2 linked regions of the Algoriphagus machipongonensis genome follow. The protein of the gene in region 1 interacts with the protein of each later gene in a pairwise test. Links are inferred from orthologs where the notes say so. Each region holds a gene or a part of one and is shown in the gene's direction. Other genes may lie near its edges. The genes, in order: recA and dprA.

What was found.
Region 2: the proteins of recA (region 1) and dprA interact in binary tests that used the Bacillus subtilis proteins (3 or more experiments, as listed by UniProt). The link is inferred for Algoriphagus machipongonensis from one-to-one orthologs.

The regions. Positions count from the first base shown.
Region 1 is NZ_CM001023.1:4,207,324-4,218,792, reverse strand. Bases 526-3,465 are described here. They hold recA (recombinase RecA), read left to right. Parts: upstream 526-1,455; coding sequence 1,456-2,475; downstream 2,476-3,465. Other genes in these bases: ALPR1_RS17750 (ABC transporter permease), read right to left, coding at 2,536-3,465; ALPR1_RS17760 (DUF3108 domain-containing protein), read right to left, coding at 526-1,276. Also shown: ALPR1_RS17765 (response regulator transcription factor), read right to left, coding at 1-333; more of ALPR1_RS17760, read right to left, coding at 485-525; more of ALPR1_RS17750, read right to left, coding at 3,466-3,783; tRNA preQ1(34) S-adenosylmethionine ribosyltransferase-isomerase QueA, read left to right, coding at 3,910-4,959; ALPR1_RS17740 (2-C-methyl-D-erythritol 4-phosphate cytidylyltransferase), read left to right, coding at 5,068-5,751; ALPR1_RS17735 (LiaF transmembrane domain-containing protein), read left to right, coding at 5,878-6,738; ALPR1_RS17730 (sensor histidine kinase), read left to right, coding at 6,770-7,810; ALPR1_RS17725 (LytR/AlgR family response regulator transcription factor), read left to right, coding at 7,807-8,526; ALPR1_RS17720 (DUF2795 domain-containing protein), read right to left, coding at 8,564-8,785; ALPR1_RS17715 (DUF349 domain-containing protein), read right to left, coding at 8,870-10,117; energy-dependent translational throttle protein EttA, read left to right, coding at 10,249-11,469. UniProt on the Bacillus subtilis protein: Multifunctional protein involved in homologous recombination, DNA repair and competence.
Region 2 is NZ_CM001023.1:3,171,038-3,182,423, forward strand. The notes cover bases 5,052-7,908. They hold dprA (DNA-processing protein DprA), read left to right. Parts: upstream 5,052-5,847; coding sequence 5,848-6,969; downstream 6,970-7,908. Other genes in these bases: ALPR1_RS13285 (16S rRNA (uracil(1498)-N(3))-methyltransferase), read left to right, coding at 5,052-5,426; ALPR1_RS13290 (MerR family transcriptional regulator), read left to right, coding at 5,514-5,867; ALPR1_RS13300 (PepSY domain-containing protein), read right to left, coding at 6,966-7,517; ALPR1_RS13305 (hydroxymethylglutaryl-CoA lyase), read right to left, coding at 7,519-7,908. In the rest of the region: ALPR1_RS13270 (DEAD/DEAH box helicase), read left to right, coding at 1-1,434; ALPR1_RS13275 (FtsX-like permease family protein), read right to left, coding at 1,587-4,193; ALPR1_RS13280 (PadR family transcriptional regulator), read right to left, coding at 4,186-4,524; more of ALPR1_RS13285, read left to right, coding at 4,722-5,051; more of ALPR1_RS13305, read right to left, coding at 7,909-8,373; ALPR1_RS13310 (hypothetical protein), read left to right, coding at 8,695-9,219; metF (methylenetetrahydrofolate reductase [NAD(P)H]), read right to left, coding at 9,292-10,245; metH (methionine synthase), read right to left, coding at 10,242-11,386. UniProt on the Bacillus subtilis protein: Protein that helps load RecA onto ssDNA during transformation. Binds cooperatively to circular ssDNA, is able to bridge different segments of DNA. Favors the loading of RecA onto SsbA- or SsbB-coated ssDNA and formation of RecA-DNA filaments.

The DNA.
Region 1 (11,469 bases):
GATAGGCTTGGTGATATAGTCATCTGCTCCTACATCAAATGCAGCTACTTCAGAATACTCCTCCATTCTGGCTGTCAAGAAAATGATAAAGGCATTTTTTAATTCTGGAATTTGTCTGATCTGAAGGCAAGTTTCAACACCATCTTGACCTGGCATCATGATATCCAATAGGATGACATCGGGATGAAATTTAGATGCCACTTTTACAGCTTTGACACCATCTTCCGCAGTAGATACCTCATAGCCTTCTTTCTGAAGATTGTATTTGAGGATTTCTACAATATCCGGCTCATCATCTACAACTAGAACTTTGATTTTTCGCTTGTCGCCCATGCTAGGTTTTCTTAATAATTCGCTTAAAATTAAGGAATATTTAAAGATGCCCGCCAAATAAAATGGAAGTAATGGGGCATGATTCAATAAAAAATGAGGAGAAAATCCGAATACCTGTGACAGGGTTATGTCAAAGTTAAGACAGGATTACCTAATTGTTTCTAAGCCCCTTGGCATTAACAATGTCAAAGTTCAGTGAGCCAAGAAATAAGTTGGCCTTGATTTTTACCGGGATTTTATTCTGATCCTGAGTAACCCAAACTTTCACGGGATAATCCCCTCGGAACAATTTGTTTTTTGGCACTTCTGGTGAGAATATGTAGGTGTCCTTTTCCCCGATTTCGGTTTCTAAGGATTCCGTCCCCTCATATATTAACTTTATGTTATATCTTTCTTTATCGAAGAAGCCAGGGATAAAAACGATGTCTCCGGGCTTTAATTTTTCCAGATCAAGAGTTCTGAGATAGTAAAATCCACTGACGATATCCTGAACTTTGCTTACCAACTTATATTCTTTGACGCTTTTCAGGGTTTTGTTATCCTTCTCGAAAAGCTCTACCAAAGCGGTATAATTTACCTGATCAAAGTAAACCTTTTCATGCTTTCGGTATTTTCCTTCTTCAATATGGCGATAGGATAGGGAAGGGTAGATGTCAGTGGTATCGAGGTAAGTTCCCCAGTTATCGTTGACCTTACCGAAAATGGTGGCAGCCCCTTTTGTCTTGCCATAGACATCTATTTTATAATGAGGTCTGTTGTTTTGGGTATGAGGTTTTTTATTTATCTGAAGCTTAGCATCCGCTAAATTTAGCCAGCCATAGCTCACCTCAAAATTCAATTCTTCACCAAAAGTAAAAGCGTCATTTTGGGGGTTTTGCTGGGAAAATGCTCTAGAGCTACCTAGAAGAAGGACTAGAATCACTAAACTGAAATGCTTTCTCATAAAATTGAGTGACAATACCTGACAAAAATTGAGTTTATTAAAAGGTAATACGAAAAAAAGCGCCATTTGGTGAATAAAATTACGAATTTGGCCATCTAAAACAATGGTTGTTTCTCCTTTGGTTATAGCTTGTTGTTTGAGTAATTTCACCTACTATTGATTCTTTAAAACGAAAATACATGAGTAATAATGCAGAAAAACTAAAAGCCCTCCAACTTACCATTGATAAGTTAGAGAAGACCTATGGAAAAGGTACTGTGATGAAGCTTAGCGACAACAAAGTACTGGATATTCCTGCCATTTCCACAGGTTCTCTTGGGCTCGATATGGCTCTTGGTGTGGGCGGGATTCCTAGAGGCCGGGTGATCGAGATTTATGGTCCGGAATCCTCAGGTAAAACCACATTGACGATGCACTGTATCGCGGAAGCCCAAAAGGCCGGAGGTTTAGCTGCTTTTGTCGATGCTGAACATGCATTCGACAAAACCTATGCCGAAAAGCTTGGGATTGATACAGAGAACCTTCTCATTTCTCAACCTGACAATGGAGAACAAGCTTTAGAAATCGCAGAACATTTGATTAGATCTGGAGCTATTGACATTATCGTGATTGACTCCGTGGCGGCTTTAGTGCCGAAAGGCGAGCTGGAAGGAGATATGGGAGATTCCAAGATGGGACTTCAGGCAAGATTGATGTCTCAGGCTTTGAGGAAGCTGACTGGAGCCATTAATAAAACAGGATGCTCTTGCATATTCATTAACCAGTTAAGAGAAAAAATCGGGGTAATGTTTGGGAATCCTGAAACGACTACCGGTGGTAATGCTTTGAAGTTTTATGCTTCTGTGCGATTGGATATCAGAAGAATAGGTCAAATCAAAGAGAGTGCTGACAGTATTTTAGGTAACCGTACCCGAGTGAAAGTGGTGAAAAATAAAGTAGCACCACCATTTAAGGTGGTTGAATTTGACATCATGTATGGTCAGGGTATTTCCAAAGTTGGGGAAATTATTGATCTAGGTGTGGAATTTGACATTGTCAAGAAAGCTGGATCCTGGTTCTCCTACAATGGAGAAAAACTAGGGCAAGGTAGAGATGCAGTGAAAAACCTACTTCTGGATAATCCTGAATTGATGGAAGAGCTGGAAGTGAAAATCAAAGCTGCTTCTGGATTGAATGCTCCGGCGGAGACAGAAAAGTAAATCCAATAATACGAGGTAAAATAGAAAGGGAGCAATTTAAATTGCTCCCTTTTTTTATTCTTAATTCGTTCGAATGGCTTCCACCGGGTCCATCCTTGCTGCTAAGGTTGCAGGAACGATTCCCGAAACTACCCCGATGATCGAAGCGACCCCAAGTCCCAGTACAATATTTTTAAATGATAAAATCAATTCAAGGGAGCCGAGTTGGATGAAACTCAGTCCAAATACAATGAGGATTCCTGTAATCCCGCCAATTAAGCTTAGGAATACAGCCTCAAACAGGAATTGAAATAGTATGAAATAATTTTTCGCTCCTAAGGATTTTTGAATTCCAATAATATTGGTTCGCTCTCTGACAGATACAAACATGATGTTTGCGATCCCGAAGCCCCCAACTAAAATCGAAAATCCACCAATTACCCATCCAGCTATCGAAATCACATCGAAAATAGAGCCGATGGCATTTTGAATAAACTCGGTTTTGTTCAGTGCAAAATTATCCTCTTCCGTTGGTTTCAAACCTCTTTTCGCTCTAAGCAAACCTGTCATTTCATTTTCCAGAGCTACTAATCCTATATCTTCTTCCTTTCCCTGCACAGCGATGGTAGGCTCGATTCCGTTTTTACCGGTGTAAAACATTTTTGTAAATGCTCCATAAGGTACGATGGCCGCCTCATCCTTAGAGGGGGCATCAAAAAGTCCTTCTCCTTCTTCTTCAAAAATACCGATCACGATAAATTTGATGCCTTTCAGCTTGAGTTCCCTTCCAATGGGTGGCTGATTAGGAAAAAGAGTGTTGGCAATTTCTCTTCCGATCACCACCAAGTTTCTGGAGGCGTTGATTTCTGATTCAAGAAAAAACCGACCTTCCTCAATAGGCATATCATACACATCTTGATAGCCGTATTCGATTCCTGTTAGTTGCATTCCCTGATAGGCATTGCTTCCTGCCTGAACGGTAGTACTTGCTGAAGCCGAAATAGTCACGGCTTCGGCAGACTTCAATCGTTCTTTTAAGAATTCATATTCTGCAACAGATCCGGGAGGTCTGCGAAAGTACTTCCACCAGGGATATTCCTGGGGACCGCTGGAAAATGGAAAGCGATCCACTCTCATGACGTTTGTCCCTAGAAATGAAAAAGATGACTTGATATTATTTTCCAAGGAGTCCACTAAAGTAAAAACTGCAATGATTGCAAATATACCAATAGTCACTCCCAATAAGGAGAGAATTGTCCTTGTAATGTTTGATTTTAAGGCAGTTATCGCAAACCTAAAGCTCTCCCATGTCAATTGGAAAAATAGCATGCTTTTTATAGTTGGTTAAAACAATTTGTTAAGATAGCTGAAATTGGGCATTATTGTTATTATCTTTGCATTTTTTAGAGTTAATCTAAAATAAACAAATCAAGCTCAGACTACTAAAGCTTTCCTATGAAATTATCAGATTTCAAATTTGAAGTTCCGAAAAAACTTGTTTCACTGTATCCAGCAGAAAACCGTGATGAATCACGCTTGATGGTCTTGCACCGAGACACTGGAAAAATCGAACACAGGGTATTTAAAGATATCACCGAATATTTTGGAGAGGGGGATGTTTTTGTCACGAACGACACAAAAGTATTTCCAGCCAGATTATACGGTAACAAGGAAAAAACAGGAGCAGAAATCGAAGTTTTCCTACTTCGTGAATTAAACCCTGAATTAAGACTTTGGGATGTTTTGGTAGATCCTGCTAGAAAAATCAGAGTTGGAAATAAATTGTATTTCGGCGATTCTGATTTGGTGGCTGAGGTGATTGATAATACTACTTCTAGAGGTAGAACGATCCGTTTCCTATTTGATGGCACCGAAGAGGAATTCCATAAAACAATCGATACGCTTGGAGAAACTCCTTTATTAAAGGAATTTATCGAGCGTAAGGTGGAGACAGAAGATAGAGAAAGATACCAAACCGTATTTGCTAAAAATGTGGGTGCGGTAGCTGCCCCAACTGCAGGACTTCACTTTACTCCACATTTGTTGAAAAGACTGGAACTGCAAGGGGTAGAAGTATCTCCGATTACACTTCATGTTGGATTGGGTACTTTCCGTCAGGTAGACGTAGAAGACCTTACGAAGCATAAAATGGACTCTGAGAATTATAATATTCCTGAAGGAACCGTTTCTCTTGTCAACAAGGCACTCGATGAGAAAAAGCGTGTAGTAGCAGTAGGAACCACTTCTCTGAAAACTGTGGAATCTTCTGTAACCGCAAATGGACGATTGAAAGCAAGCCAAGGATGGACCGATAAATTTATCATCCCTCCTTACGAGTTTAAAATCGCCAATGCGCTTATCACCAACTTCCATTTACCAGAATCTACCTTGTTGATGACAGCATCAGCATTCGGAGGCTATGATCTGGTTATGAAAGCTTATAAAGAAGCTATTAAAGAAAAGTATCGCTTCTTCTCCTATGGAGACGCGATGTTGATTCTCTAAACATATTAGGCTCCCAAATGGGAGCCTTTTTTATTTCCTTTACATTTTAATAATTCAGGGAAGGGGTATTTCTGCCAAGAAGGAATATTTTTGTTTAAAATTTTGAGAATGAATAAAGCTGCGATTATTGTTGCCGGAGGAAAAGGAAAACGAATGGGAGGTCCCATTGCCAAGCAATACTTACCGATCGGTGGCAAACCAGTGTTGATGCACACCTTGGAGGTTTTCTATCAACTGGATGCTTCCATCGAATTGATTCTAGTACTTCCCGGAGATGATTTTTCCTACTGGAAGGAACTCTGCCAGGAGTACGATTTTCAGATTCCCCATCAATTGGTAGCTGGAGGGAATTCCAGATTTCAGTCCGTAAGAAATGGTCTTCATTCCATCACTTGGACTGAGGGCCTTGTAGCGATCCATGACGGGGTTCGTCCATTTGTAAGGCAAGATGTCATCGAAGAGTCTTATCGTGTAGCAGAGACCTCGGGAAGTGCCATAGCGGTTGTGGCATTGAAGGACTCCATCCGCAAATTGTCAGATGATGGGAAGTCCACTTATCAGGAGCGGCAGTATTTCAGATTGGTACAAACTCCTCAGACTTTTCAAATTGATAAAATTAAGAAGGCTTTTCAGGTCACGGAAATCCAGCAGTTTACAGATGATGCCACGGTTTATGAGCATCAGGGATGGCAAGTTTCTTTGATTGCCGGAAACCCTGAAAACTTCAAAATCACCACGCCGGAAGATCTGGAGTACGGGGAGTTTTTGCTTTCAAAAAGGAAAGCTCAATAATTTGTTGATTGCTTTATCGACTTTTTAGTGGCTTTTATCGACGATAGGGTCTCACCTGACTAATAGCAATAATTTAATTCGTGGAGCTTAAATACTTTTGATTATCAATTTTAATCAAAAAAGCTCATGAATAAATTTTCTTCTTCCTCACGAAATGATGGTGGCATCGCCTTTGGTTTCATTATCCTAGGAATCGGTGTTTTGCTACTTCTAAAAAAGGTAGGCGTTTTTATCCCCGGATGGGTATTGACTTGGCCTATGATCTTGATCGTAATCGGTGTCTTCACGTTAATTAAACATGAATTCAAAAGTCTTTTCGGGGCGTTCTTACTAGCCCTCGGTTCTTATTTTCTCCTTCGAAATGAGTTTGGCCTTGACTTTTCTCTGGACAGATACATTTTCCCGGTAGGCTTAATTGTCTTAGGGATCTATCTTATTTCCAAGAAAAAGAAAGAGCAGGACTTGATGAACGATATCCAGGCCAAATGGCAAATCAATAAAAACAAGGGTACTTCTGCTCCCATAGGAGGAGAGGAGGTAAAAGATGAGGCAAAAGTTGAAAATTCTACCTCCAGTAGCTTTGGCTCATCCTCCGCATCTTCATCCTCAACTTTCTCAGGGGCGAGTAGTATGAGTGGGAATTCCTTCTCGGACACCCTGAATATTGATGCGATCTTAAGCGGAGTGAATAAAAGGATTCTATCCAAAAACCTAAAAGGGGGAAAGCTGACTGCTGCTTTTGGAGGAATAGATCTGGATTTAACTCAAGCGGATATCCAGGGAGAAGTGACCTTACAAATTGATGTGATTTTTGGAGGAATGAAACTGGTAGTTCCACCACATTGGGATGTGCGATCTGATGTCAGCAATATCGCTGCTGGGATTGATGATAAACGAGTGTACAGAGAATCTTCTATCGACCCGGAAAAAGTCTTAATCTTAAAAGGGACGGTTCTGTTTGGAGGTTTGGAAATCAAATCATATTAACGAGATTTAGCTTCACTTCATCTTCTAGAAATTGATATTTAAAGCTTTTTCACAGCCACAATTAGTTAAATATGTTATCCTGGGAACCGCCCTGATGTGGTTCCTGGGAAGCTATTTTATACTCACTAATCTAGGTGTGCCTGTTCAGCAAGCATGGCCGGATGCCCTGGCTTTTACGGGGGTGTTTTTAGTGATTCTTTTTATCCTTGAATTAGTATTCGGCTTTTATATCCCCCAAGGCAAAAACACATGGTTGCTGGTAGTCATACCCGTACTGCTAAGTTTTATAGCAGTCTTTGCGCATAAGCTGATCATGAAATGGGTCTTTGGGGATCAACTGGATTATCTGAATGTGCTTGATACCGGATTCTATCTACGTTGGGCAATTTTAGCCGTTCCGGCGGTATTAATTGCGATCATAGCCTTGGTCGTTTCCAAGCTTGAGCAACAAGGAGAGTCCCAAAAAAGAGAGGCTGCCATTTCAGAATTGGCCAGAGAAGCCGAGTTGATGCAGATTCGTCAGCAGCTACAGCCGCACTTTCTGTTTAACAGCTTAAATTCCATCAGTGCGCTTGTCGTAGCCAAGCCACAAAAAGCCAGAGAAATGGTGCTGCAATTATCGGACTTTCTCCGCGGTACCATCCGGAAGGATCATCAGGAATGGGTGGTTCTTGAGGAAGAGTTGAATTACCTGAGAATGTATTTGGATATAGAGCGGGTTCGCTTTGGTCATAGGCTTCAAGTGAAAATCAATGTCACCGAAGAGGTAAAGTCCGTAAGACTTCCACAGCTCTTGATTCAGCCTTTGCTGGAAAATGCCATCAAACATGGGTTGTATGGCTTGACTGGGGAGGTGGAGATTAAACTAGAAGCTTTTACCGAGACCAATTATGTTTATATCAAAGTTCAAAATCCCTTTGACCCTGAAAGCGCTGTATCCTCCGGAGCTGGCTTTGGGTTAAATTCTGTCAAGCGCAGGTTAGAACTACTATTTGGAAGAACGGATTTGCTTAGCAGTGTAGCGAAGGAAGGAGAATTTCTGGTGACGCTCAAAATACCACAAATCAAATGATCAAGACAATCATCATAGACGACGAGCCTTTAGCGGCTAGCATCGTTCAGGAGTACTTACAGGCCTTTCCTCAATTTGAACTGGTGGAAGTTTGCCAAGATGGGTTTCAGGGCTTAAAAGCTATCCAAAACCATCAGCCGGACTTAATTTTCCTGGATGTACAAATGCCAAAGATTACAGGCTTTGAAATGCTGGAATTATTGGACACTCCTCCAGCCGTTATTTTTACCACTGCTTTTGACCAATATGCGATTCAGGCTTTCGACTCCAAAGCGATAGACTATTTGCTAAAACCTTTTTCTCAAACGCGATTTAATCAAGCCATAGAAAGGTTTTTAAGTCAGTCCACGGAGCTAGAGACTGGGAATTTGAGCCAATTGGCAGAGAAAAGCAGTCGTTTGGTAGTCAGAGTCAAGAATGAAATCAAAATCATTCCCATCCGAGAGGTCTCTTATTTTGAGGCAGATGGAGATTACATCGCCATTCATAGCAAAGGCTCCAAGTATCTCAAGAAGATGACCATGAAATCTCTGGAGGAAGCATTAGACCCGAATAAGTTTGCGAGAGTGCATCGATCATTTATGGTCAACCTCAACGAGGTCACCCAAATCGAGCCTTACGAAAAGGAAAGCTATTTGGTGAAGCTAAGAAATGCTGAAAAGATCCCCGTCAGCAAAGCGGGGTATACAAGGCTCAGACAAGTTCTGGGCTTATAAAAAAGGCAAAGCCCCGATGTGAATCAGGGCTTTGTGGTTAATATTCGTCCTCATTAAAGAAGAAGTCATCTTTGGTCGGATAATCAGGCCAAATTTCTTCTATGGTCTCATAAGGTTCGCCATCATCTTCTAATTCCTGGAGATTCTCGACCACTTCAAGTGGTGCGCCAGATCTGATGCCGTAATCAATTAACTCGTCCTTAGTCGCGGGCCAAGGAGCATCTTCTAAATAAGAGGCAAGTTCAAGTGTCCAGTACATAGTGTTTATTTAATTAATAGGTGTTCCGGATTTCAATAGGGTTGCAAAATTATCTTTTTTTTGAAATATGCAATCAAGTACTGATTATTTAAAAGAAAGTTGTCTCAAAATATAATTTTTTACGTCGACTTTTCTTTTCAGTCCTGAAAGCTTTTTTCTCATCATAATCTCAAAATCCTTCGTTTCAACGCGGAAATTCTCTGAATTGTTCTGCGCTGTGTCCAATTCTGTTTGATCACGATGAAGTAAATCTTTTAATAGGGCAGTTTTGATTTGTTTCTGCTCTTCCAGAGGTTTTTCATCAAAATCCTCATATTTTCCATGCACCAATTTTTCTAAGAAAGCTTTTTCAAAGACAATATCCATGAAGAATTGATAAGATCTTGCCGTCAAATTCACCTCTTTGGGTTTTCTCATAGGCAGCTTTTTCCATTCTTGCTGTATGCCTTTGGCTTTTTCTATCAGCTCTCGGGTAGTGGGCTGAGTAGTCAAGCTTTTTACTTCAGCTGTTAATTCCTCCGCTTTTCTGATGACTTCACGAGGGTGCATGGTAGGTCCCGTGTTCATCGATCTCTTGAATCTGGAGAAAATCCGGTTATTTAATCTGGAAAACTCATCCCAAAGGGGCTGACGTTTTTCAGCAGGAACCTTACCGGCAGATTTCCACTCTTTCTGGATTTTTTTACTGATTTCAAAAGCAACTTTAGCATCTGGAAAATCATGAGCTTCCCGAGCCTGTACGACCAAAGACTCATAAACTTTGATGTTTTCCTCTGCCTGAAGTGCTAATCCTTCAAAATAATGTCTTCTGTTTTCGAAGAAATGCTGAACAGCATCGTTGAATTGAGCTTCAATTTCTTCCTCAATCTCCTTGTCGACAGGTCCCGTTTTGATCCAACGTAGCTTCAATTCTTTATAAGCCTCCGTCGTGGCTTTCCAGTCGGTATCATCTTTCAGCTCTTCTGCTTCCAAAATCAAGCCTTTTTTGACCTCCAGATTTTTGGTCCGGTTGGCCTGGATGATTTCATTGAGAAATTCTTCTTGTTTATTCAGCTCTTCTATCAAAGGAACGAAGTCACCCAAAGCATCTGATTTCATCAGAGAGTCTCTCAGGTGGATCAATTTCATCAAGAAGGAGCCTTTGTTTTGATTTTCTTCAATGTCTGATTTAAGCTTCTCAACTTTTTCTTTGAGTTGCTCAAACCTGTTCTCAAAGTACTTCAAAGTAGAGGCTTCATCTTCCTTTACTTCTCCGATAACTCTGTCTTCTTGACCTAAAAAACCTTTTAAATAAACTTCATTGTCTTTGATATATCCAAAGGGATGCTCCATTGCGCTACAGTAGGTTAGGTGGTCGTTTTCAATTTTTGGCAAATTAATTAATTCAAAAGCACTTATCCTAAGAAAGGAGTTTTTTTGCCATCTTTACTCCTTCAGTGAAATTTTAACGCAAAAATTAACACATGAGTGCAGAAAAAATAATTTTTTCTATGGCTGGGGTGTCAAAAATATACCCTCCACAGAAAAAAGTCCTAAAAGATATTTATCTCTCATTTTTTTACGGAGCTAAAATTGGGGTCCTCGGTCTCAATGGTTCCGGTAAATCCTCCCTCCTGAAAATCATTGCAGGAATGGATAAAGAATTCCAAGGGGAAGTGGTTTGGTCCCCAGGCTATTCTGTGGGAATGCTGGAACAAGAACCCAAATTGGATCCCTCCAAAACGGTGAAGGAAGTGGTGGAGGAAGCCGTAGCCGACACGGTGAATTTGTTGAAGGAGTTTGAAGAAATCAACGAAAAATTCATGGATCCAGCCTTGATGGAAGATCCTGATGCCATGAATAAGCTTATAGAGCGACAGGGAGAGGTACAGGAGAAGCTTGACGCAGCAAATGCATGGGAGCTAGACGTAATGCTAGATAAGGCCATGGATGCACTGAGATTGCCTCCTAGCGATGCCAACGTAGAGAACCTCTCCGGTGGAGAGAAAAGAAGAGTGGCCCTCTGTAGGCTACTGTTACAGGAGCCGGATGTGCTTTTACTCGATGAGCCTACCAACCACCTGGATGCGGAATCGGTGCATTGGCTGGAGCAGCATTTGCAGAATTACAAGGGAACTGTCATTGCAGTGACTCACGATAGATATTTCTTGGACAATGTAGCCGGATGGATTTTGGAACTGGATAGGGGAGAGGGAATTCCTTGGAAAGGAAATTATTCTTCTTGGCTAGACCAGAAGCAAAACCGTTTGAAGCAAGAGGAAAAAACGGAGTCCAAGCGTCAGAAAACATTGGAGCGAGAGCTGGAATGGATCCGAATGTCTCCGAAAGCCAGACAGGCCAAAGGAAAGGCTCGTTTAAGTGCCTATGATAAACTGGTCAGCGAAGAAGGAAAAGAGAAGGAAGCGAAGTTGGAATTGTTTATTCCACCGGGGCCAAGATTGGGAGCCAAAGTGATCGAGGTAAATGGCGTTTCCAAAGCCTATGGAGATAAATTGTTGTTTGAGAACCTGACTTTTGCTTTACCGCAAGGAGGGATTGTCGGAGTAATCGGTCCCAACGGGGCTGGTAAATCCACACTTTTTAAATTGATCACCGGACAGGAAACTCCCGATGCAGGTCATTTTGAAGTAGGGGAGACCGTGCAACTCGCCTATGTGGATCAAGGACATGATATTTTAGATCCC
Region 2 (11,386 bases), 1.0 Mb from region 1 along the record:
AACTCTGTTGCCATCTATGGTGGTGAATCTATTGATAGACAAATCAGAGTTTTAAGAAAAGGTGTTCAGATTGTTGTAGGTACTCCTGGTCGAGTTCAAGATCACATCAATAGAGGAACATTGAAACTGGAAAACACTGGTATCATCGTGCTTGATGAAGCGGATGAAATGCTAGATATGGGTTTCAGAGACGATATTGAAGCTATTTTGCAGGAAATGCCTGAGAAAAGACAAACAGTCTTCTTTTCTGCTACGATGGCAAAGCCAATATTGGACTTGACTCGTAAGTATCAAAACAATCCTGAAATCATTAAAGTTGCTAAGAAAGAGCTTACTGTAGACAGAATCGAACAGGTTTTCTACGAAGTGAAACCTTCTTTGAAGCTGGAATTGATGGCGCGTTTAATGAATGTCAACAATTATGCATTGAGCGTTGTATTTTGTAATACAAAGAGAATGACTGATGAAGCTACAGAAGCTTTGGGTTCAAGAGGAATCCTTGCAGAAGCTCTTCACGGTGATTTATCTCAAGCACAGCGTGATAAAGTAATGAACAAATTCCGTAAAGGACTTTGTACAGTCTTGGTTGCTACAGACGTAGCAGCAAGAGGAATTGACGTTGACAACGTAGAAGCTGTATTCAACTTTGACCTTCCTTTAGACGATGAGTCTTATGTACACAGAATCGGAAGAACTGGACGTGCAGGTAAGTCAGGAAAAGCAATCAACTTTGTTACAGGAAGAAGAGATTTCGGTAAAATCAGAGATTTAGAGCGTTTCACAAAGGCGAGTATCGCAAAAATGGACCCTCCTTCTGTTTCTGACTTAATCGAATTGAAGAAAGCTCAGTTTGTGAAAGACGTTCACACAGTAATCAGCAAAGAAGAGGACAACCAAATTTTTGAAGAAACTGTAGGGCAACTTCTAACGGAAGGACTTTCTATCGAGCAAATCGCTTTAGGTTTGATGAAGCTTCAAATGGGAGATGCAGTGAAGGAAATGAGAGATCAAGACTTTAGCTTAAGCTCTTATGGTAATGATAGAAGAAGAGAAGGTGGAAGAAACGAGCGATTCGGACGAGGAGAAAGAGGCGAGAGAGGTCGAGGAGAAAGAGGAGAACGAGGTGGAAGACGTGAAGGCGGAAGACGCGAAGGTGGAAGAAGTGAAGGAGGAAGAAGAGAGCGCGTTCGTGAAGCTAACATGGAAAGATTATTCATCAACTTGGGTAGAAAAGACAGGATCCGTCCAAACGATATAGTAGGTGCTATTGCTGGTGAAGCAGGTGTACCTGGAAGATCAATCGGAGGAATCGATATTTATGACAACTTCTCTTTTGTGGATGTTCCTCAAAAAGATGCTGCTCACGTGATCCAAGTCATGAAATCAAATACGATAAAAGGAAAATCCGTTAACATGGAGATTTCAAAAGGTTAATTAGATTATAAGGTTAATTAGGTTTTTAAAGCACACTTCTGATTTGAAGTGTGCTTTTTTTGTTACTCCTCCCCCCTATACTGAAAAGAGTTCAAATCGTTAAACTTGAACTCTTTTACCTCATTTTTTCAAAAAGAAATGTTGATTAAAGCTTACTCAGATTTTAGAATAATTGTTGGGTTTGCTTTTATCAATTTCCAAATTTGCGAAGCTACTGTACCGACAATCACTCCTAATAATATAAATAAGGCAACACCCAAAGGGATAAAGCCTACACCAGAATGGAAAGCGAAAAAGCTGTCAAGAAAACTGGAAATTAGAATTAATGAAAAAGTACTTCCTATCACGGCAGCAATTCCCCAAATAATTAAGTACCTCTTCAACAATTTCTTAGATAAGTCATTTGTGTTTGCCCCAAAGACCTTCCTGACACAATAGTCTTTAATATGTGCTGTCATATTCAAGGAAACCAATCCAAAAAGGCCCAATAATGCAAGGATAACGGAAAGGGTGGCTGAAAACAAAATTAGCTTTGTAACACCATTCACATCAGCAATAGCTCGCTCGAACACATCTGTCTGCATTTTCCCTTCAAATAAGCCTAATGGTACGGTTTCGTGCCATATTTTTTTGACTGACTCCATCTGACTTTCCGCGGTACCCGGATTCATTTTCAAGGTTAAATAATTAAAAACTGAATCTGGGGAGGCACGGATCGTAATTGGTTCAATAGCATTATTGAAAAATGTAGTATGAAAATCCTCTACCACACCTATTACATGAAAATTCGCACTGTCAATCGTAACTGTTTGATCGAGTGGGAATTCCATTCCAAGCTGGTCCAGAAATTTCTGATTTACCAATAATGACTCTTGGGTGTCGGTAATCAAATCTGGATTAAACATTCGGCCTTGCTTTAATTTCAGATCCAGTAATTCAGGATAATTGGATTCTGCATTCAAAAAATTGACAGTGAATTTCTCATCCCCAAAAGCCACTTCCGTTTCTCTAATCCAATTCCCAACATAGTCCTGACTTCCGCTTACTTCCAGTACTGAAGATAGAGCTGAAAGCTTATTTCTTAATGGAACGTAATCTTTGGATTCCGGAACGTTGACGATAATCTTATCTGCTGAACTATACCCCCAATCCCTGTTGGCATTGATATAATTGGTTTGCACAAAGGCAATAGCAGCAACCATACTGATAATTGCTAGTGTAAACTGAAAAGATAGCAGCACACTGGTAAAAACACTTTTACTTCCAATCTTCTGATTGCCTTTAAGAATACCTATCGGCTTAAATGAGGACAAATACAAAGCTGGGTACAAACCTGTAATCAAAGTGATTACTATCAGAATAGACCCTAAAAACATCCAGATGTATTTATCTCGAAATAAATCAATTTGGAGATTTTTGGACGCGATGCTATTGAAGCCTGGAAGAAAAATAAATCCAGCAAATACACAGCCCAATAAAATGGCAAAAATGCATATCAAGAGGTTTTCACTAAGAAATTGAAAAACCAATTGACTTCTTTTACTTCCAATTACTTTTCGTACGCCGATCTCTTTTAATCGTTTGGATGCCATCAACACCGATAAGTTGATATAATTGAATACCGCCAACAAGAGAATAAAAAGTCCAATGGTACCCAATAGAATCTGTGGTCCTAATCCCAGAAAATCCCTAACACCTCTTTCGATTTTACCTACATTATTAATAATATCTGGATAGGCTATCAACCCCATATTGACATAAGGGTTATCGGGATCCACTTGATTTTGGATTTTGGTTAATTCATCCAAATCCGAATCAATCCTGGAAATATCTGTGCCTTTTTCCACCTGGATAAACGTCCACAACTCTTTACTCCATGCGTCTTTGATCGGAATATCTGTGAGGAAATGCGGATGCGTTTCAAAATTGACAAGAATGTCAAAATTAAACATATCCATGTCTTTTAAATCCTCCAAAACCCCTCCAACATGATAGAGTTTTTCTTCTCCATCAACCACTAAGGACAGCACCTGATCTATGGGGTTCATATCCCCAAAAAGCTTCTCCGATAGTTGATGAGTCAAAATCACCTGTTCAGGCTCCTTCAAGGCACTGGAATATCCGTACTCCATTCGGTACTTAAACATTTCCATAAAAGAAGGATCTACATAAATGGACCGCTGATAAAAGCTTTCATTATCCTGAATCAATAATGGGAAATCAATTAATACCTTTGTCTGATTTTTTAAATTGTTCAGGTGATCCGGAATCAAGTCGAAGATGGGTTCGGCCACAGTTCCATAAGTTACCATTCCCTCCTCTTCTTCTGTGGTATAGACCAATTGATAGATTTCATCTTTATTGGGTTGATTCAAACCCTTAAACCAGATGTTTGCGATGAATAAATAAGCCACAATACAGCAACCCACCGCGCAGGCTAATCCAAAAACTGAAATAAAGGTCGTTCCTTTTTGCTTCAATATATTTCTCCAACCGATTTTGAAATAACTTCTTATCATAACACCATTATTAGTATTTAAATGCAGGAACTTGCTGAACCCGATATTGCTCCATTTGAAAAAGCTAAAAACATGGAAAATAAACCTGAAGCGAGCATAGGCCAATCCTTTCTCCTCTAAATCCAGATAAAACATCTCATAGGCATCACCTTGGATCTGTTCCAAACGCTCTTGGATGCAATAAAACTCCAGAAACCGATCTGCAAGTTTGGGTGGATAATATTTGTGTTTCTTATCCATTTGAAAAATCTAAAGCTAATGGTGGCAATTGATCATAAAGACGGTTTCTGACCATTTTAACTTCATTTATAGCAGCAACGCCACTTGCCGTAAGGCTAAACAAACGCTTCCTTCTCCCTCCTCTTTCTTCAGTAGCCCCTCCCATTTGGGATTTAGCAAACCCCTTTTCCTCCAGACGGTTTAATACCGTATGAATCGCAGAGATATTTACATTTCTTCCAGTCTGACTTTTGATTTCTTCAGCTACCGAAACTCCATATGCCTCCTGATCCAAAATTCCTACAATCAATAAGACAAGCTCTTCCAACTCCCCTAAATGATATCCTTTCATATCACGAATATTATATTTACAAATATGAATCTAATTGATTTAATTCACATTTGTAAATTATATTTGAAAAGATTTTTCTTGGATAGATTTTTTTGTGATTTACTTAATCTGACAGAACCTTTCAAATAGTTTCCATATCCGATTAACTTGAGAGAATACCTTCTTTCTAAAAGAATAAATTTTAATTTTGATCTCTAATGCAATTATTCTTTCAGGAAAATATCACTCCCCCAAAAATCACCTTAGATCCGATTGAATCCAAACATTTGACTCGGGTTCTTCGGAAGCGCGAAGGAGATATCATTCATGTCACAGATGGCAAAGGCAGTATTTATGAATGCAAGCTGGTAGATTCCAATCCAAAAAAATCCATTCTTCAGATCATTTCAAGTGAAAAAGTTCCTGCAGATGATTACTACATCCATCTTGCAATCGCTCCCACCAAAAGCCCCGATCGAATGGAATGGATGATTGAAAAGATTACTGAAATCGGGTTTCATGAATTGACTTTGCTTTCGTCCATGAATTCCGAAAGGAGTTTTCTTAAAACTGAGAGACTACATAAAAAAATGATCTCTGCATGTAAGCAAAGTTTAAAATTTCACACCCCAAAAATTAACCAGACTACTGATTTAAAAGAGTTTTTTAATAATTCTGATTTCGAAGATTTCCAGAAATTCATCGCTTATGTAGATGAAAATCACGATCATCATTTGATGGATGTCGCTAAGCCTCAAGCAAATTACTTGATTTTGATTGGCCCAGAAGGAGATTTCTCTCCTCAGGAGATTGAAAAAGCCTTTGAATTTAACTTCAAGCCAGTTTCCCTTGGTAAAAGCCGCTTAAGAACAGAAACCGCAGGATTAGCTGCCGTACAAATGCTACAAGTACTAAACCGCTAATTTTTCCGTTTTTTTTACTAAAGCTTAAAGAGAAGCTTGAACTTATTTTACCAAAATGATTAATTTAGTGTTAAATCCATTTTTAAAGTGCCATACAAAGAGCGAGAAATAGTCAAAAAATATTATTCAATAGGTGAAGTTGCTCAGATGTTTAAAGTAGCTCCATCTCTGATTCGATATTGGGAAGGTGAATTTGATATAATACATCCAAAAAAAGATAAAAAAGGTAATCGCCGTTTTGTCAAGGATGATATTGAAAAAATCAGATACATCTATCATCTCGTAAAAGAAAGAGGGTACACCTTGCAGGGCGCCCAAGAAGTGATTAAGTCTGGCGAGGAACAAGGATTTGATAAAATTGCAGCTGTTCAAAAGTTGCAGCAAATCAAAGATTTTTTAATCAGTATCAGGGATGAATTCAATGAAAAATCCGACACATGAGGAACTTCGTTACTTCATAGCCCTTTGGTCAGCTCCTAAAATAGGGCCAGGAATTCTCAAGGCTATCATTGCCTATTCAGGTTCTGCAAAGCGATTTTTTGAAATCCCGAAAGGAAGGGCTGCCAAAACACCTAAAGTAGGAGAAAAACTACTTTCTATCCGAAACCAAGAGAAATCACTACTTCAAAAAGCAGATGACTTGTTAGAGCTTTGCGAAAGTAAAGGATACCGCATTCTTACAAGTCTCCATCCAGATTTCCCTAAGCGATTTAAAGCCCAAGAGGACAGCCCGTCATTATTTTTTTGTCAAGGAAAGGCAGATTTTAATGCCGAGCGAACGGTAGGTATAGTAGGCACAAGAAGCGCGACTGCCTATGGTAAAGCGGCAACAAGGAAAATAATTGAAGATCTATCGGTGTATCAACCCACCATCATTTCAGGCCTAGCCTATGGCATTGATATAGAAGCACACCGTGCTGCATTGCAGGAAAACCTTCCTACCGTGGCCATCATGGGATCACCAATTGGGCAAATTTATCCATCAGTCCATAGAAAAACTGCAGAATCTATGCTGCTCAATAAAGGTGGTTTGATAAGTGAATATCCTCCTGGTGGCAAAATGGCTCCTGGAAACTTCCCGGCGAGAAACCGAATAATTGCAGGTCTTTCTGATGCATTGATTGTGGTAGAGGCAGCCGAAAAAGGAGGCGCCTTAATCACCGCAGAAATCGCTTATTCATATGATAAGGATGTATTTGCAGTCCCCGGAAATTTACAATCTCCTTTTAGTGAAGGTTGTAATCATCTAATCAAAAAGATGAAAGCTAATATTTATACTGGACCCAATGATATCGCTGAAGCACTATTTTGGACAAAACCGGGAGAAGTAAAGGCTTCGAAGCCCAAATTAGATTTTTCAAGCAGAGATGCAGAAGAAGTAAAAATCTTAAAGATTCTTCAGGAGAATGGCGAAGCTGGAATTGATGAAATCAGTTTTCAGACAGAAATCCCCATAGGCCAACTCTCTTCTAAGTTACTTGCTTTGGAATTTGAAGGAATCGTAAAATCTTTGCCTGGTAAAAAATACCTTATTCTCGTCTAAGACTGTTTCAACTTTCTGATTTTTCTAGGAAAATACCAGAGATAAAACCCACTGATACTCATCAAGATCAAACCTAGAGAAGTTAAGGTAGAGTAAGTCAATTTTGCTCCCTCCTCGCCTGTCCAATAATAATCAATGATGCTTCCATCATGAACTTTTTCTATCCAATCGGAATGCCTAGTGTCTACCGATAGAACTTCTGAGGTATAACCATCCACCTGAACTTCAGTGAAATGCGTTTTGAAAGTGACTTTTGCAATCCCTTTATCAGGCCTTATATCTATCCTATCTACTTCACGAGACTCACCTAAACTGTCCATAACACTTTGTGCTATCTGGATCATTTCGGTAGGAGAAATCCAGTTTTCTTTTAATTCGGATTTAGTTTTTGTGGTAGGTGGAAGGAGTTCTACTTTCTTTTTCCAGGCTAATAAAACAGAGGTAATCCCGATTATAAAAAAGAAGATAATCAAGGGTAAACCGAGCCACTTATGAAAAACCCGATAAAACCTGACCGCTTTTACTTTTGATGCAATGGACTTCTTCATATTAAAACTCTGAAAAAACAAAACCTGTCAGTTTCAAGGCTTCTTTCAACTCTGCCTTATTTATAATCAGCTCATGCCCTTCTCCCTCCAGCGTGTCGATCAAAATTTCTGTTGCCACATTACCAACCAATTCATTTTCGGCAAAAGGACATCCACCGTAGCCATTTAAAGCACCATCAAATCTTTTGCAACCACCTTTGAGCGCGGAAATCACTTTTTCCTTAGTTCCAGCAGCCGTGCTATGTAGATGAGCCCCAAATTCAATTTCAGGAAAAGCCTGGGTCTGGACTTCAAATACCTTTTCTATCAATTCAGGATTAGCTTTTCCTACGGTATCAGCAATGGATATTATTTTGAGATCTAATTGATTGAGCTTTTCAACAAATTCAGCAATCAACTCTGGTGAATAGGCTTCATCGTAAGGATTACCAAAGCCCATACTTAAATAAGTGACTAAGGTTTTCCCTTTTACTTCACATAGGTTTTGTATTTCCTCTACTGTCTTTAAAGCTTCCGATATAGAGCGATTGGTATTCTTTTGCTGAAATGTTTCAGAAACAGACAAAGGAAAACCTAAATAATCAATCTCATCGAAATGTGAAGCATCTTCAGCACCTCTTAAATTGGCAACAATTGCCAAAAGTTTTGATTTAGCATGATGCAAATCCAAAAGTCCTAGCACCTCTTCAGTATCGCGTAGTTGAGGAACCGCTTTCGGACTTACAAAACTCCCAAAATCAATCGTATCAAAACCTATTTCCAATAATTGATTGATATAAGCAGCTTTGACAGCAGTGTCTATAAAATGAGGAATCCCTTGCATGGCATCCCTTGGACATTCTATCAATTTAATCATACTTTGAAATTACTAAAGATCAGCTTCCCTTTAATACAAAATTATTTGAATCCCATATTTTAAAGGACGAGTCAAGTGATACTCTCTGATAATCAGCAATTCACAAAATCAGTTTTTGGAGAACTCTTGGATAAACTGGGGATATTTTTCCATGATTTTCGTGGAAAATATTACTCTATTATTTTTTATGTATCACAAAAACCAATGAATAAGAATCACATAAATACCTATAAACCAATTAATTAAAACTTACCATTGAAGTCAACTTAATTTTTGGTAAAAGGATTGCAAAGTTGATATCAAAACCAACCACAAATGAAAATGAAAACTAAATCAACTTTACTTATTGGGGGAGCTATTTTGGTTTCAGCATTTGCATGTGAAACCAAGCAGTATAGCGAACAGGATAAAAAGGAAGTTACTTCATCTCTTCAAAGCTATGTAGATAGTGTAGAGACCGCTGTTCAAATTATCCCAGTGCACAACTGGACCGTAATTGAAGAACGATATGATAGCTTAGATTCCCATGCAGAGAAGGTTTATGAAGACCTGAATGTAGATGATCAAGAAATAGAAACCATAGAGGATCGTTATGAGAAGATCGTAGAAAATGGTAAAAATGAACAACAAGTATTCGAAGAAAAAGCGGATATGCACATGAAAAACGTGGAAACGTGGTGGAATAAAACCAGTGAAAACATTGAAACTGGTACAAAAAACACCATAGAAGACGTGGAAGATGCTACCCAAGAAAGTTTGACTTGGCTAGAGAAAAACTTTGAAAAACTAAGTAAGGAATCTCAGGAGAAATATGATGAGATCCGAAAATCTTTAGAGAAGGATTAATCACCAAATTCACCTCTAAAAAAGAACCCCGCCAAAATTTGGTGGGGTTTTGATTTTTAAGACTAAATGTTTTTAAAAAACCTCTTTTGCAATTTTATATGTAGTGCCTGCTTTACTCATCGTATAGAAATGTAATGAAGGAACCTTTGCTTTTATTAATTCGCGACATTGATCGATCGCCCATTCAATCCCCACTTCCCTAACTTCTGCATTTGTTTTACACTTTTCCAACTCATCCATTAATGGATCTGGTAAGTCCAAAAAGAAGGTTCGAGGTAACATGGTAATTTGGCCCATCGTAGTAATAGGTTTGATACCGGGAATAATTGGAACAGTGATTCCTGCAGCTCGAACTTCATCGACAAACTCAAAATACTTTTGGTTGTCAAAAAACATCTGAGTTACCACATATTCCGCACCCTTATCTACTTTTTCCTTCAATTTCCTTAAATCAAATTTCATCGAAGGAGCCTCAAAATGCTTCTCAGGATATCCTGCTACCCCCACACAAAAATCCGTTTGAAAACCGGTTTCTGTTTCCTCATGAAGGTACTTGCCATGATTCATGTCCACTATTTGCTCTACTAATTCGCTAGCAAAATGATGTCCATCGGGTTCAGGAATAAATTTCCCTTCCGTTTTAGGAGCATCCCCACGAAGCGCAAGAACATTTTCCACCCCAATGAAATTGAGGTCAATCAATGCATTCTCTGTTTCCTCCTTGTTGAAGCCACCACAAAGTAAATGAGGAACAGCATCTACCTGAAACCTGTTCATCATAGCGGCACAAATCCCTACTGTACCAGGACGTTTTTTTGTCCTTATCTTCTCCAATAATCCATTGGGATGCTTCTTATAAATATACTCCTCCCTGTGATAGGTAACATCTACAAAAGGAGGTTGAAACTCCATCAATGGAGAGATTCCTTCTAGTAACTCTTTTAAGCTTTGTCCTTTGAGAGGAGGTAAAATTTCAAATGAAAAAAGCGTTTTATCCGCATTTTCCAGGTGCTGGGTTATTTTCATATAGGTTGAGATGCTAATTTTTTATGTGGTTGGTAAGCTAAGTTAGGTGAAAGTAAGCGCTCTGCGTCAGCCAGAGAAATTCCTTTTCTTTCGGCATAGCTTGCCACCTGATCTTCAGCTATTTTCCCTAAACCAAAATATTTACTTTCCGGATTGGCAAAAAAGAATCCTGAAACAGAGGATGTCGGGTACATCGCATAACTTGTGGTTAAGGTGATTCCTGAGTTTTTCTCCATATCAAGCAAACGGGAAATGGTTTCTTTTTCAGAATGCTCAGGACAAGCCGGATACCCTGGCGCTGGCCTGATTCCTACATATTCCTCTCTAATCAATGAATCATTAGCAAGAGATTCTTCTGAACTATAGCCCCAATACTCTTTCCTTACCAATTCATGAACATATTCTGCCGCAGCTTCTGCCAATCTATCTGCCAGTGCCTTAAACAAAATATCGTTATAGTCGTCACCTTCTTTTTGGAATTCTGCCAGCTTTGACTCCATTCCAATTCCTGAAGTCACAGCAAAGCAACCCAAATAATCCTTTTTGTTAGGATGAAGGTAATCTACCAAAGATCGATTTGGTACCCCTTTGCCCTTTTTACCCTGCTGGCGCAAAAAGTGAAATTTGCCGATTTCATTCGCATTTTCATCAAGCACTATTGCGTCATCTTCGGTCCTTTGAACAGGGTAGATACCAAATACTGCATTCGCTAAAAGCCATTTTTCCTCAATCAGTTGATCAAGCATTTTATTCGCATCATCAAATAGCTTTTTAGCTTCAACTCCTACAATTGGATCATCAAAGATCTTAGGGTATTTACCACTTAGCATCCAAGTGCTAAAGAATGGTGTCCAATCAATATATTTTCGAAGAATATGTAAGTCTAGATCTTTTAGTACAGTCGTTCCTGTAGTATTAGGTACAACTGGGTCTACCACGTCCCAATCGATCGCAACAGGATTGGCTTTCGCCTCCTGATAAGTCACCAATTGCTTGGCCGATTGTTTAGCTTCGTGATCCTCTCTCAACTTCGCATAAGTCTCTTTGATCTGAAGTCTATAAGCCTCCTTCGTTTCTTCAGAAATTGCTTCTCCTGCCACAGGAACTGACTTACTCGCATCCATCACATGCACAACTGTCC